DNA from 3 places in the Streptomyces sp. GL_140 genome. Region 1 is predicted to be linked to each of the others. Evidence: riboswitches for the same ligand, from Rfam matches in the RefSeq annotation. Region 1 holds a riboswitch; each other region holds the start of a gene.

Region 1 (4,281 bases):
CCTGACGAGCCGTCCCTGAAGCCGGAGGCAGCCTGGCCGCTGCCTCCATTTGATCGCCGACCCGCCCCGGCCGTCCCCCGGGCGGGTCGGCTTTCGCCGTCGCGGCGTCACGCGGCCCGCGCGGCCGGGAGCGTCACGGAGTGCGGAAGCCCCGGAAGGTCACGTGCTTGCGGGTCTCGAAGCCGAGCCGTTCGTAGAGGGCGATCGCAGTTCCGTTCGCCTCCGCCACGTGCAGGAAGGGCCGTTCGCCGCGCGCCACGATCCGTTCCACGAGCGCACCGACCAGACGGGCGGCGTACCCTCGCCCGCGCGCCTCGGGAGCAGTGCAGACAGCGCTGATCTCGGTCCAGCCCGGAGGCCGGAGCCGCTCGCCCGCCATCGCCACCAACGTGCCGTTGTCGCGGATGCCGAGGTAGGTGCCGAGCTCGTGGGTGCGCGGCCAGAAGGGCCCCGGCCGGGTCCGCTCGATGAAATCGAGCATTTCGGGCACGTTGTCCGCGCCCAGCTCGACCACACCGGTGTCCGGCCCGGCACCGGGGCGGACGGGCCGGCTGGTCGGTGCGCTCGTGGAACGGATCATCTGGCGGCCCTCGAGGTCGAAGACCGGCTCCCAGCCGGGCGGCGGATCGGCCGGGCAGCTGAACATGTCGGCGAATTCGCCCGGACCGAGCAGCCGCGCCAGGTCGGCCCATTCCGCCGCGCCCGCGTCGGCGGAGACCGAGGAGAAGGTCGCGACGCCCGGAAGGTAGGTGGCGGCCCGGCCGATCCGGCGGGCGAACCGTGCGTGGTGGCCGCCGAGTGACTGGCCGACCGGGTCGTCGAGTGCCGGGTCGTCGCGATTCATCGTGCGGTACGTCTCCTGTCGTGCGCGGGAGCTGGTCGCCCGGGCCACTGGAAGCCTAGGCCGTGGGGCGCGGCGAGCAGTGACCCGGGTGCACCACCCGCCCTCGGCTCTCCCCCCGCGCGGGCATCACGATTCGGCATCCGGTATCTGGACTTCTCTCCTCATTCTTTAGTTCGGCCGCCTAGTGTGGATCTCGCAGCTGGTTCGCCCCCGTCCGCCAGGCGGGATGCGTCGTAAGAGGGAACCCGGTGGGAATCCGGGACTGCCCCGCAGCGGTGAGTGGGAACGACCGCTGTCATACGCACTGGGACCGGACAACGGTCCTGGGAAGCGACGGCCAGTAGGTGCCCGCCGGGAGACCGGCAGGCGTGCCCGCGAGTCCGAAGACCTGCCACTGCCCGCACGCGGACGATTCCGCATGCGGAGATCCCGGTGACCTCGTGGGCGGGTCGGCGTACACAGCGAGCGGCACGTGCGGCGTTCTCCCGCCACGTGGTCCGCGCGTTCTGTCCTCCCTTCGCGTCCACGTCCCGTCATCGGGGCGTTCCTGGACACATCTCGCGAAGGAGAGTTCCGTGACAGCCAAGCCCGCAGCCGCGGCAGCACGAGCCACCGTGTACGGCTACCCCCGCCAGGGTCAGAACCGCGAACTGAAGAAGGCGGTCGAGGGCTACTGGAAGGGCCGCGTCACCGCCGAAGCCCTCCGCCGGACCGCGGCCGACCTGCGCCGTTCGAACTGGCAGCAGCTGGCCGACGCAGGCGTCCACGAAGTGCCGACCGGTGATTCCTCGTACTACGACCACGTCCTGGACACCAGTGTCATGGTCGGTGCCGTCCCCGCCCGCCACCGCGCGGCCGTCGAGGCCGACGTGCTCGACGGGTACTTCGCGATGGCCCGCGGCACACAGGACGTGGCCCCGCTGGAGATGACCAAGTGGTTCGACACCAACTACCACTACCTCGTCCCGGAACTCGGCCCCGACACCGTCTTCGCCGCCGACTCCACCAAGCAGGTCACGGAGCTGGGGGAAGCCCTCGCCCTCGGACACACCGCCCGTCCCGTCCTCGTCGGCCCCCTCACCTACCTGCTGCTCGCCAAGCCCGCGCCGGGCGTGGCCCCCGACTTCGAGCCGCTGACCCTGCTCGACCGGCTGCTGCCCGTCTACGCCCAGGTCCTCGCCGACCTGCGCGCCGCGGGCGCCGAGTGGGTCCAGCTGGACGAGCCGGCCCTGGTCCAGGACCGCACCCCGGCCGAACTGAACGCCGCCGCCCGCGCCTACCGCGAGCTGGGAGGTGCCACCGACCGGCCGAAGCTGCTCGTCGCCTCCTACTTCGGCCGGCTCGGCGACGCGCTGCAGGTACTCGCCGCCGCCCCGGTGGAGGGTCTCGCCCTCGACTTCACCGACTCCGCCGCCGCGAACCTGGACGGTCTCGCTGCGGTCGGCGGGCTGCCGGGCAAGCGCCTGGTCGCGGGCGTGGTCAACGGCCGCAACATCTGGATCAACGACTACCAGAAGTCCCTGTCCACCCTGGGAACCCTGCTCGGGCTGGCCGAGCGGGTGGACGTGGCCGCTTCCTGCTCGCTGCTGCACGTCCCGCTGGACGCCGCCGCCGAGCGGGAGGTCGACCCGCAGGTGCGGCGCTGGCTGGCCTTCGCCCGCCAGAAGACCACGGAGATCGTCACCCTCGCCCGGGGCCTGGCCCAGGGCACCGACGTGATCGCCGCCGAGCTGGCGGCCAACCGCGCCGACCTCGCCTCCCGCGCCGGCTCCGCCCTCACCCACGACCCCGCCGTCCGTGCCCGTACCGCGGCCGTCACCGACGCGGACGGCCGGCGGTCCCAGTCGTACGCCGAGCGCTCCGCCGCCCAGCGCACCCACCTGGGGCTGCCGCTCCTGCCGACCACCACCATCGGCTCGTTCCCGCAGACCGACGAGCTCCGCGTGGCCCGCGCCGACCTGCGCTCCGGGCGGATCGACGCCGCCGGGTACGAGGCACGCATCAAGGCCGAGATCGCGGAGGTGGTGTCCTTCCAGGAGAAGACCGGCATCGACGTCCTCGTGCACGGCGAGCCCGAACGCAACGACATGGTCCAGTACTTCGCGGAACAGCTGACCGGTTACGTCGCCACGCAGCACGGCTGGGTGCAGTCGTACGGCACCCGGTACGTGCGCCCGCCGGTTCTCGCCGGCGACATCTCCCGCCCCGAGCCGATGACCGTCCGCTGGACCTCGTACGCGCAGGCCCTGACGGCCAAGCCCGTGAAGGGGATGCTGACAGGACCGGTCACCATGCTCGCCTGGTCCTTCGTACGCGACGACCAGCCGCTTGGCGACACCGCCCGACAGGTCGCCCTCGCCCTGCGCGACGAGGTCAACGACCTTGAGGACGCGGGCACTTCCGTCATCCAGGTGGACGAGCCCGCGCTGCGCGAGACGCTCCCGCTGCGCGCCGCCGACCACGCCGAATACCTGGAGTGGGCCACCGAATCCTTCCGCCTCACCACCAGCGGTGTCCGGCCGGACACCCAGATCCACACCCACATGTGCTACGCCGAGTTCGGCGACATCGTCCAGGCCATCGACGACCTCGACGCCGACGTCATCAGCCTGGAGGCCGCCCGCTCCCACATGCAGGTGGCCGACGAACTGGCCGAGCACGGCTACCCCCGGGAGGCCGGCCCCGGCGTCTGGGACATCCACTCCCCTCGTGTGCCCAGTGCCGACGAGGCTGCCGCGCTCCTGCGCAAGGGGCTGGAAGCCATCCCGGCCGAGCGGCTCTGGGTGAATCCGGACTGCGGTCTCAAGACCCGCGGCTGGACCGAGACCCGCGCCTCGCTGGAGAACCTCGTCGCCGCCGCCCGCGAGGTCCGGGCGGAGCTGGCCGCCGACAACGGCTGACGCGGTCGAGGTCCGGGCCGGACGCCGAGGCGTCCGGGCCGGACCGGCCACGACCTGACAGCGACCACATACGGAGACGAACTGCATGTCCACCCACGCGCCGAACGCGGAACAGTCCCCCGTCGCGGGGCTGCCGGGCTGGGACCGGTGGGCGGTCATGGGCGTGGTGAACGTGACCCCCGACTCCTTCTCCGACGGCGGTCGATGGTTCGACGCCGCGACCGCCGTCAAGCACGGCCTGGATCTCGTGGCCGAGGGAGCCGACCTGGTCGGCGTCGGGGGCGAGTCGACCCGCCCCGGGGCCTCCCGTGTCGACGGGGACGAGGAGGTTCGCCGCGTGATCCCGGTCGTACGGGATCTGGTGGCCGAGGGTGTCCTCGTATCCGTCGACACCATGCGCGCCTCCGTCGCCGCCCGGGCGATCGACGCGGGCGCGGTCCTGGTCAACGACGTCAGCGGCGGGCTCGCCGACCCGGCCATGATCCCGACCGTCGCGGACAGCGGCGCCCCCTTCGTCGTGATGCACTGGCGCGGGTT
Region 2 (4,281 bases), 5.0 Mb from region 1:
CGCCGCGCGGATCCGCAGCAGCAGGGGGTCGCGCATCGGCTTCGGGTCCTGGCTGTCCCCGACCCACCGCGCCAGCTCCGCGCTTCCGGCGGGCAGCACTTCGTACTCCTTCTTCTGCCCCCGTACGGGCACCTCGCTGGGCAGCGCCCGGATCAGCCCGGCGTCCTCCAGCCGGCCGAGCTCCCGGTAGATCTGCTGGTGCGTCGCGGACCAGAAGTACCCGATCGACTTGTCGAACCGCCTCGTCAGCTCCAGCCCGGACGAGGGCTTCTCGAGCAGGGCGGTGAGGATGGCGTGCGGGAGCGACATGCGGCCATCCTAGGTTCGGGGCAGGCGGCCACTTCGCTCCCGAACCCGTCCGGGGTGGCCCTCAAGGTCTTCACGAACCGCGAACCTACCTACCGCCAGGCTGCCAGCGCCTCCGGATTACGGGGCCCGGGGGCGTCCGCCGCCAGCAGGCCGTGCGCGCGCAGGACGGCCGTCACCGCCGGGGACCAGGCCGTGCGCAGGCCCGCCGCGGCGAGGAGTTCCGGGTCCGACAGGAGGGTTCCCGCCGGGCCCACGCGGATGCCGGACGGGGTCAGGACCGCCGCGTCGTCGGCCCAGCGGACCGCCAGGTCCACGTCGTGGGTGGCCATCACCACCGTGGTGCCGGAGGTCTGGAGTCCCGACAGGACGGCCAGGAGCCGCTCCTGGCCGTCCGGGTCGAGCCCGGCCGTCGGCTCGTCCAGGATCAGCACGCGCGGAGCCATCGCCACCGCACCCGCGATCGCCGCGCGCTTGCGCTGGCCGTAGGACAGGAGGTGGGTGGGGCGGTCGCGCAGCGCGGTGATGTCCAGCGCGGTGAGCGCCGAGTCCACCCGGGCGCGGACCTCGGCGGCCGGCAGGCCCAGGTTCATCGGGCCGAAGGACACGTCCTGTTCGACGGAGGCCGCGAAGAGCTGGTCGTCGGGGTCCTGCACCACCAGCTGGACGGAGGTCCGCAGCCGGGTCAGGCCGGCGCGGTCGTACGCGACCTGCGTGCCGTCGAGCCACAGCGTGCCCGAACCGGGCCGCAGGCCGCCGCTCAGCAGCCGCATCAGCGTGGTCTTGCCGCTGCCGTTGCGGCCCAGCAGGGCCAGCGCCCGGCCCGCCGGGATGGAGAAGTCGACGCCGGTCAGCACGGCCGGGCCGTCCTCGTAGGCGTAGCCCGCTCCGGCCAGCTCGATCAGGGGGGTCGGGGTCTCCAACGGGTTCACGGGTACAGCCCCTTCAGTACGAGGGTCAGGGTGATCAGCGCCGCCAGCAGCGCGGTCGTGGCCGCCAGGAACCGCCACGACAGGGCCGCCTCCGGTACGAGGACCCGCAGCGAGCCGTCGTAGCCGCGTCCGGCCAGCCCCGCCTGGAGCTTGGCCGCGCGGTCGAAGGCCCGTACGAAGGAGGTCGCGGCGAGCCCGGCCAGGGAACGCCATGCCGCCGCCCGGCCGGTGTGCCCCAGGCGGGCCGCCTGGGCCCGGTGGACCTGGGCCACGGAGTCCAGGAGCAGGAACGTGATCCGGTACATGACCAGGGCCACGTCCACCACGGCCGCCGGCACCCCGGCCCGGACCAGCCGGGGGAGCACGTCGGAGACCGGGGTGGTGAAGGCGAACAGCAGCAGCCCGAGCGAGGCCGCCGAGGTGCGCAGGAGCAGCTCGGCGGCGTGCCGCGGGCCGTCCGGGGCCATGGCGACCAGGCCCTGGGGGCCGCCCACGGCGAAGAGCAGCGGCAGCGCTCCGGTGAAGCAGAAGCCGAGCGGGATCCGGAAGGCCCGCCACAGCTGCCGCCCGGTCACGCCCGCCGGGCCGAGCAGCACGGCGAGCGTGGCGGCGGCCACCAGCGGGCCGCCCGGCCAGGGCGGCAGGCAGACGGCGGTGACCGTCAGCCCGATCCCGAGCAGGGCCTTCTCCAGGGGGTGCCGGCCGCGCCAGCGACTGCCGTGCGCGGCCACGTCGATCGGCAGCACCGCCTACGACTCCCGGGCGGCGGCGGCCGTACCGGCTCCGGCGGCGGCCTGGGCGAGGCCCTGGCGGCGGCCCTTGCGGACGCCGAAGTAGTACGCGAGCACGCCCGCGCCCAGCGCCGCCTGCAAGGCGAACAGCGCCGACTCCACTTCCCCGGAGGGGGGCTCGTACAGCGGGGAGAACCACGGTTCGTAGTCCGGCTTGAGCTCGGTGATAGCCGCCTCCGCCTGCGCGTCGGCGCCCGCGAACGGCTCCTCCTTGCCCTCGCCGAGGCCGAGCGCGATCGGGAGGACGGCGAGTGCGGCCACCAGGAGCAGCAGCAGGGTGTTGATCTTCGCGTTCCTGCTCATCCGGCCGCCGCCTCCTGCTTCCCGGTACGGCCGGAGGTCAGCTGGGCGACACCCAGCCGGACCAGGTCCGACTTGCTCGACGCCATCAGAAGCCGCATCACGAGGACGGTCAGCAGCCCCTCGCTCACGGCCAGCGGCACCTGGGTGACCGCGAAGATCCCGCCGAACTTCACGAGCGCGCCGAGGAAACCGGAAGCCGGGTCCGGGAAGGCCAGGGCGAGCTGCACGCTGGTGACGCAGTAGGTGACCAGGTCCGCGAAGAAGGCGCCGAAGAAGACGGTCACCATCAGCGGGAGGCCCGCGCCGCGCAGCAGCCGGTAGACGGCGTAGCCCGCCCACGGGCCGGCGATGGCCATCGAGAAGACGTTGGCGCCGAGGGTGGTGAGGCCGCCGTGGGCCAGTAGCAGGGCCTGGAAGAGCAGGGTGATGGTCCCGAGCACCGCCATGATCGGCGGCCGGAACAGGATCGCCCCGAGCCCGGTCCCGGTGGGGTGCGAGCAACTGCCCGTGACCGAGGGGATCTTCAGGGCGGACAGGACGAAGGTGAACGCCCCGGCCGCGCCGAGCAGCAGGGTGCTTTCCGGGTTGGCCTTCACCTCGCGGGTCAGCGAGCGGACGCCGTGGACGACGAAGGGAGCGGACGCGGCGCCCCAGGCGGCCGCGTGCAAAGGGGGTAGAAACCCCTCGGCTATATGCATGAGTGGGGAGACCTCTCCAGCACCTCGTGGATGGACAACGCGCCCCGGCCGGTCTCCTGGCTCACGGGTTGACGTCCGCTCTCCGCCTTCCCGGGCAGCACGGAACCTCCCGCGCAGCCCAGTGGCTTTCCCGCAGGAGTGGAGCCGGACTTCCCGATCACAGTGGCGAGGGCCGCACCGGTTTCTCACCGGTTTCCCGAACACCAAGGCCCATTGACCCTAGTCGGCGGCACGGGCGGCAACAAACCGGAACCCGTACGGGCGCGGTCCGGTGGCGACCGTGCCCGGCGGCGCGGAGGGTGGGGGAGTGGACTACTCCGACCTCACCGCCGTGTACGTGAACTGCACGCTCAAGCGGTCACCCGAGCCCAGCAACACCGAGGGTCTGATCGCCAGGAGCCGCGCCGCGATGGAGGCGGCCGGAGCGCGGACCTCGCTCATCCGGGCCGTCGACCACGACATCGCCACGGGCGTCTGGCCGGACATGACGGAGCACGGCTGGGAGGAGGACCAGTGGCCGGTGCTCTACAGCCAGATCATGGACGCCGACATCCTCGTGCTGTGCGGCCCGATCTGGCTCGGCGACAACAGCTCGGTGATGAAGCAGGTCATCGAGCGGCTCTACGCCTGCTCCTCGATCCTGAACGAACAGGGCCAGTACGCGTACTACGGGCGCGTCGGCGGTGCTCTGATCACCGGCAACGAGGACGGCGTCAAGCACTGCGCCATGAACATCCTCTACAGCCTCCAGCACCTCGGCTACGCGATCCCGCCGCAGGCCGACGCCGGATGGATCGGGGAGGCCGGGCCCGGTCCCTCGTACCTGGACCCCGGCTCCGGCGGCCCCGAGAACGACTTCACCAACCGGAACACGGCCTTCATGAGCTGGAACCTCATGCACCTGGCGGCCCTGCTCAAGCGGAACGGCGGGATCCCCGCCCACGGCAACCAGCGCTCGCAGTGGGACGCCGGCTGCCGCTTCGACTTCCCCAACCCGGAGCACCGCTGACCCCGAGCCGCCGCGCGACGCCCAGGACCACGAGGGCCGCGAGGCGCCCCTTGGCGGCCCGCAGGGGGCACGGCACCGGCCGGCGCCGGACCAGGAGCAGCAGGGTCCCCCACCCCCGGTGCCTCACCTGGGCAGCAGGGCGTCCAGTTCGGCGTCGAGGTCGTAGTGGCGGTGCTCCTCGCCGCGCGGGACCATCGTGGTCATCCGCCGGCACAGCTCGCGCACGTCCTTCGAGCGGGCGG
Region 3 (4,281 bases), 7.2 Mb from region 1:
TGACCACGTAGAGCCCGGCGGCTCCGGCTCCGGAGATGAACTGCTTGACGCCGGTCAGCACGTAGTGGTCGCCGTCCCGCTCGGCGCGGGTGCGCAGGGCGGCGGCGTCCGAGCCCGCGCCCGGTTCGGTGAGGCAGTAGCTGCCCAGGGTCGAGGCGGAACAGAGCGCGGGCAGCCAGCGGGCGCGCTGCGCGTCGTCGCCGTAGCGGTCGATCATCCAGGCGACCATGTTGTGGATCGAGAGGTACCCGGCGATCGACGGGCAGCCCGTTGCGAGGGTCTCGAAGACGAGGACCCCGTCGCCGCGGCTGAGACCCGAACCCCCGTACTCCTCGCGGACGTACACGCCGCCGAGCCCGAGGCCGGCGGCCCGGCGGATCACGTCGAGTGGGAAGTGTTTGGTCAGGTCCCAGGTGACGGCGTGGGGGGCCAACTGCTCCTGCGCGAAGTCGAGGGTGACCTCCGCCAGGGCGAGCCGTTCTTCGGTCGTGGTGCTCATCGCGCTCATCCCGTCGTCGGGATGGTGAAGCTCGCACCCTCCCTGGCCCCGGAGGGCCAGCGCGAGGTGACGGTCTTCGTACGGGTGTAGAACCGGATCGAGTCGGCTCCGTGCTGGTTGAGGTCGCCGAAACCGGACCGCTTCCAGCCGCCGAAGGTGTGGTAGGCCACCGGGATCGGGATCGGTACGTTGACACCGACCATGCCGACGCCCACCCGGCGGGTGAAGTCGCGGGCGGTGTCCCCGTCCCGGGTGAAGATCGCGACGCCGTTGCCGTACGGGTGCTCCGTGGGCAGGCGCAGCGCCTCCTCGTAGTCGGCTGCCCGTACGACGCTCAACACCGGGCCGAAGATCTCCTCGCGGTAGATCCGCATGCCGGGGGTGACCCGGTCGAAGAGGCTGGCACCGGTGAAGTAGCCGTTCTCGTGGCCGGGAAGGGTGAACCCGCGCCCGTCGACGACGAGTTCGGCGCCCTCGGTGGCGCCGATGCCGACGTAGCGCTCGACCCGGTCGAGCGCGTCACGGCTGACCAGGGGCCCGAAGTCGGCCTCGGGATCGTCGGAGCGGCCCACGCGCAAGGTGGCGAGGCGCTCCTTCAACTTCGCGACCAGCGCGTCCGCGGTCTCCTCGCCGACGGGGACGGCGACGGAGACGGCCATGCAGCGTTCCCCGGCCGATCCGTACCCGGCGCCCACGAGCGCGTCGACGGCCTGGTCCAGATCGGCGTCGGGCATCACGATCATGTGGTTCTTGGCGCCGCCGAAGCACTGGGCGCGCTTGCCGTGCGCGGCGGCGGTGGCGTAGACGTACGCGGCGATCGGGGTGGACCCGACGAACCCGAGTGCCTGGACCCGGGGGTCTTCGAGGAGGGTGTCGACGGCTTCCTTGCCGCCGTTGACCACATTGAGAAGTCATCTCATTTGGTCAGTCTGCGGTAGCAGATGAGGGTGCAGGCGATGCTGGTGAAGGCGAGGAAGTGTTCGGCCTTGCGTTCGTAGCGGCGGTGCAGGCGTCGGCAGCCGGCGAGCCAGGACATGGTCCTTTCGACCACCCATCTGTGGCGGCCGAGCCGTTGTGAGGACTCGATGCCTCTGCGGGCGATGCGGTGTCTGATGCCGCGTCCGCGTAACCATCGTCGCAGGTGGGCGTAGTCGTAGCCCTTGTCCGCGTGGAGCTTGCCGGGCTTGCGTCGTCGGCGTCCGCGGCGGGATCGGATGGGCGGTATGCCGCGGACAAGGGGCTCGAGAGCCTGGCTGTCGTGCAGGTTCGCGCCCGAGATCGCGACGGACAGGGGCAGACCGGTCCGCTCGGTGATCAAGTGGATCTTCGAGCCGAACTTGCCCCGATCCACAGGATTCGGACCTGTCAGATCCCCCTTTTCAGGGCCCTCATGTTCACCGAGTCGATCGCGCAGCGGGACCAGTCGAGTTCACCGCGGACGCCGAGTTCGTCGAGGACCAGCCGGTGGAGCTTGGCCCACACCCGGGCCTCGCTCCACTCGGAGAATCGTCGGTGGGCTGTCGCCCCCGAGGGGCCGAACGATGCCTTGGGAAGCTGCTGCCAGGTACAACCCGACGTCGCGACGAACACGATCGCGGCCAGTACTTCACGGTCACCATGCCGGCGCCGCCCACCGCCCTGAGGCCGCGACGGCGCGTCCGGCACCACCCGCTGGAACAGCTCCCACAGCTCGTCCGGCACCAGCCGTTCAACGATCCCCACCATGGCCGACAGTCTACCCGCGAAGCCCAAATGAGATGACTTCTGAGCACGCCCGGCGGCAGGCCCGCCTCCAGGAACAGCTCGGCCAGCCGCAGCGGTACGGACGGATCGCGCTCGGAGGGCTTCAGGACGAAGGAGTTCCCGCAGGCCAGGGCGGGGGCGGCCTGCCAAAGGGGGATCATCGCGGGGAAGTTGAAGGGGGTGATCCCGGCGACGACGCCCAGCGGCGTGCGCAGGGAGTGCACGTCGATCCCGGTGCTCACGTTGTCGCTGAATTCGCCCTTGATGAGGTGCGGAATCCCGGCGGCGAACTCGACCACCTCCAGCCCGCGTTGCAGGTCGCCGTGGGCGTCGGCGACGGTCTTGCCGTGCTCGGCGGACAGCAGCCGAGCGATCGAGTCCCTTTCCCCTTCGACCAGTTGCAGGAAGCGCAGCAGTACGCGTGAACGGCGCTGCGGGTTCCACTGGCCCCACTCGGCCTGCGCCTCCTGCGCGTTCTCGATGGCGGCCTCGGTGTCGACGCGCCCGGCGAGCGGCACGCGCGCCTGTACCGAGCCGGTGTTGGGGTCGTACACGTCGGCGAAGAGGCCGGAGGTGCCGGTGGTGTGCTTGCCGCCGATGAAATGGGTGAGCTCGCGGACCATGGGTGCCTGCTCTCGTCAGGTTGGATCCGGGGATGGCACGACGCAGCCGCGGACGGGCCGGATGGGGCACGCCGCGGGGAAGGTCGTGAGAACTACGAGCGCGCGGAAAGGTGGTGCGCGCGCTCCGCCGGATCACCAGGGTCGTGGGTACAAACCGGTGCCATGCGTGTCTGCTCCATCCTCGTGGACAACACGGAACGTTCCGCGGCCGGTATCCTGACTCCCGGATCCCCGCGTGCCGCCCGCCTTCCCGACAGACCTCGTCAGTGGCGTGTGGATGGCAGCACACTCCCCGGTCACAGTGGCGGGACCGTGCCGGTTTCTCACCGGCTTCCCTGCACCGCGGACCTTTGCCCACGAACATATAGTTGGACGTCCTAGTAAGTCCACCCCCGGCGTCGGCGCGCCCGTAGTTGGCTCAATCGCATGGTCCGCGCGCACGTCGGCCGGCGCGAGCGCGACGGCCGAGCGGAGATCAAGCAGGTCGAGGTGCTAGGAGTTGCTCCACCCGGTCGTGCTCGAATACGAGTCGATCAGGTCGACCACGAAGACGAGGGTCGAGCCCGCCGGGATCAGCCGCGAGGGCGACTGGTTGCCGTAGCCGAGCCGCGGGGGAACGATGATCTCGCGCCGGCCGCCGACCTTCATCCCCCTCACCCCCCGGTCCCACCCCTTGATGACCTTGCCGCTGCCCAGGGCGAACTTGAACGGCTCGCCGCGGTCCCAGGAGGCGTCGAACTCCTTCCCGGAGGCGAAGGTCACCCCGACGTAGTGGACCCTGACCACCATCCCCGGCTTCACCTCGGGCCCGTCCCCGACGACCAGGTCCCGGACGGTCAGCTCGGCAGGAGCATCACCCTCCGGAACATCGACCTCGGGCTTCGTCAGTTCACTCATGGCCGCCTCGCCTCATCACTTTCCGCCGGAAGCCCGCGCACGGACCATCCGGACACATGGACGCTCCATGCAGCAGATGGCCACGCTACCGAGGATGCCGGCGGAATCCGTGAACCGGAGCGACCCGCAGGGCTCTATGCGCTACCGGGAACGTGCAGCTCGCCCGTGCGTGCCACGGCCGCGTACCAGTGGGCGCTCGACTTGGGCGTGCGCTCCAGGGTGTCGTAGTCGACGTGGATCGCACCGAACCGTTTGGCGTAGCCGTAGGACCACTCGAAGTTGTCGAGGAGGGACCACAGGAAGTAGCCGCGTACGTCCGCGCCGTCGGAGATCGCCCGGTGTACGGCATCGAGGTGCGCGTGGACGTACGCGGCGCGCTCCGGGTCGTGGACCGTGCCGTCCGGGCCGACCTCGTCCTCGTACGCGGCTCCGTTCTCGCTGATGACCAGCGGCAGGCCCGGATAGCGGGCGGCGGTGCGGGTCAGCAGGTCGTACAGGGCGCCCGCGTCCACCGGCCAG

Evidence for each region. Region 1 has a riboswitch for cobalamin ahead of metE (5-methyltetrahydropteroyltriglutamate--homocysteine S-methyltransferase). Riboswitches for the same ligand answer to the same signal wherever they lie in the genome.
Region 2: linked by a shared signal. The riboswitch ahead of AC3IYJ_RS27170 (energy-coupling factor ABC transporter permease) and the one ahead of metE (5-methyltetrahydropteroyltriglutamate--homocysteine S-methyltransferase) in region 1 are both predicted to bind cobalamin.
Region 3: linked by a shared signal. The riboswitch ahead of AC3IYJ_RS37330 (aldehyde dehydrogenase family protein) and the one ahead of metE (5-methyltetrahydropteroyltriglutamate--homocysteine S-methyltransferase) in region 1 are both predicted to bind cobalamin.

What each region holds. Positions count from the first base shown of each region.
Region 1 covers NZ_CM174404.1:868,714-872,994, forward strand. Annotated here, with positions in the region: gene AC3IYJ_RS04095 (methionyl-tRNA formyltransferase) at 1-19, shown strand, start outside; gene AC3IYJ_RS04100 (GNAT family N-acetyltransferase) at 134-844, opposite strand; cobalamin riboswitch at 1,027-1,254, shown strand; gene metE (5-methyltetrahydropteroyltriglutamate--homocysteine S-methyltransferase) at 1,420-3,744, shown strand; gene folP (dihydropteroate synthase) at 3,830-4,281, shown strand, end outside.
Region 2 covers NZ_CM174404.1:5,854,355-5,858,635, forward strand. Annotated here, with positions in the region: gene AC3IYJ_RS27150 (PadR family transcriptional regulator) at 1-309, opposite strand, end outside; gene AC3IYJ_RS27155 (energy-coupling factor ABC transporter ATP-binding protein) at 399-1,229, opposite strand; gene cbiQ (cobalt ECF transporter T component CbiQ) at 1,235-1,984, opposite strand; gene AC3IYJ_RS27165 (energy-coupling factor ABC transporter substrate-binding protein) at 1,988-2,332, opposite strand; gene AC3IYJ_RS27170 (energy-coupling factor ABC transporter permease) at 2,329-3,030, opposite strand; cobalamin riboswitch at 3,060-3,253, opposite strand; gene AC3IYJ_RS27175 (flavodoxin family protein) at 3,302-4,039, shown strand; gene AC3IYJ_RS27180 (SsgA family sporulation/cell division regulator) at 4,163-4,281, opposite strand, start outside.
Region 3 covers NZ_CM174404.1:8,027,580-8,031,860, forward strand. Annotated here, with positions in the region: gene AC3IYJ_RS37315 (acyl-CoA dehydrogenase family protein) at 1-508, opposite strand, end outside; partial or broken gene AC3IYJ_RS37320 (aldehyde dehydrogenase family protein) at 505-1,410, opposite strand; one part of gene AC3IYJ_RS37325 (IS5 family transposase) at 1,416-1,876, opposite strand; one part of gene AC3IYJ_RS37325 (IS5 family transposase) at 1,876-2,224, opposite strand; partial or broken gene AC3IYJ_RS37330 (aldehyde dehydrogenase family protein) at 2,266-2,865, opposite strand; cobalamin riboswitch at 3,055-3,225, opposite strand; gene AC3IYJ_RS37335 (FKBP-type peptidyl-prolyl cis-trans isomerase) at 3,358-3,762, opposite strand; gene AC3IYJ_RS37340 (GH1 family beta-glucosidase) at 3,897-4,281, opposite strand, start outside.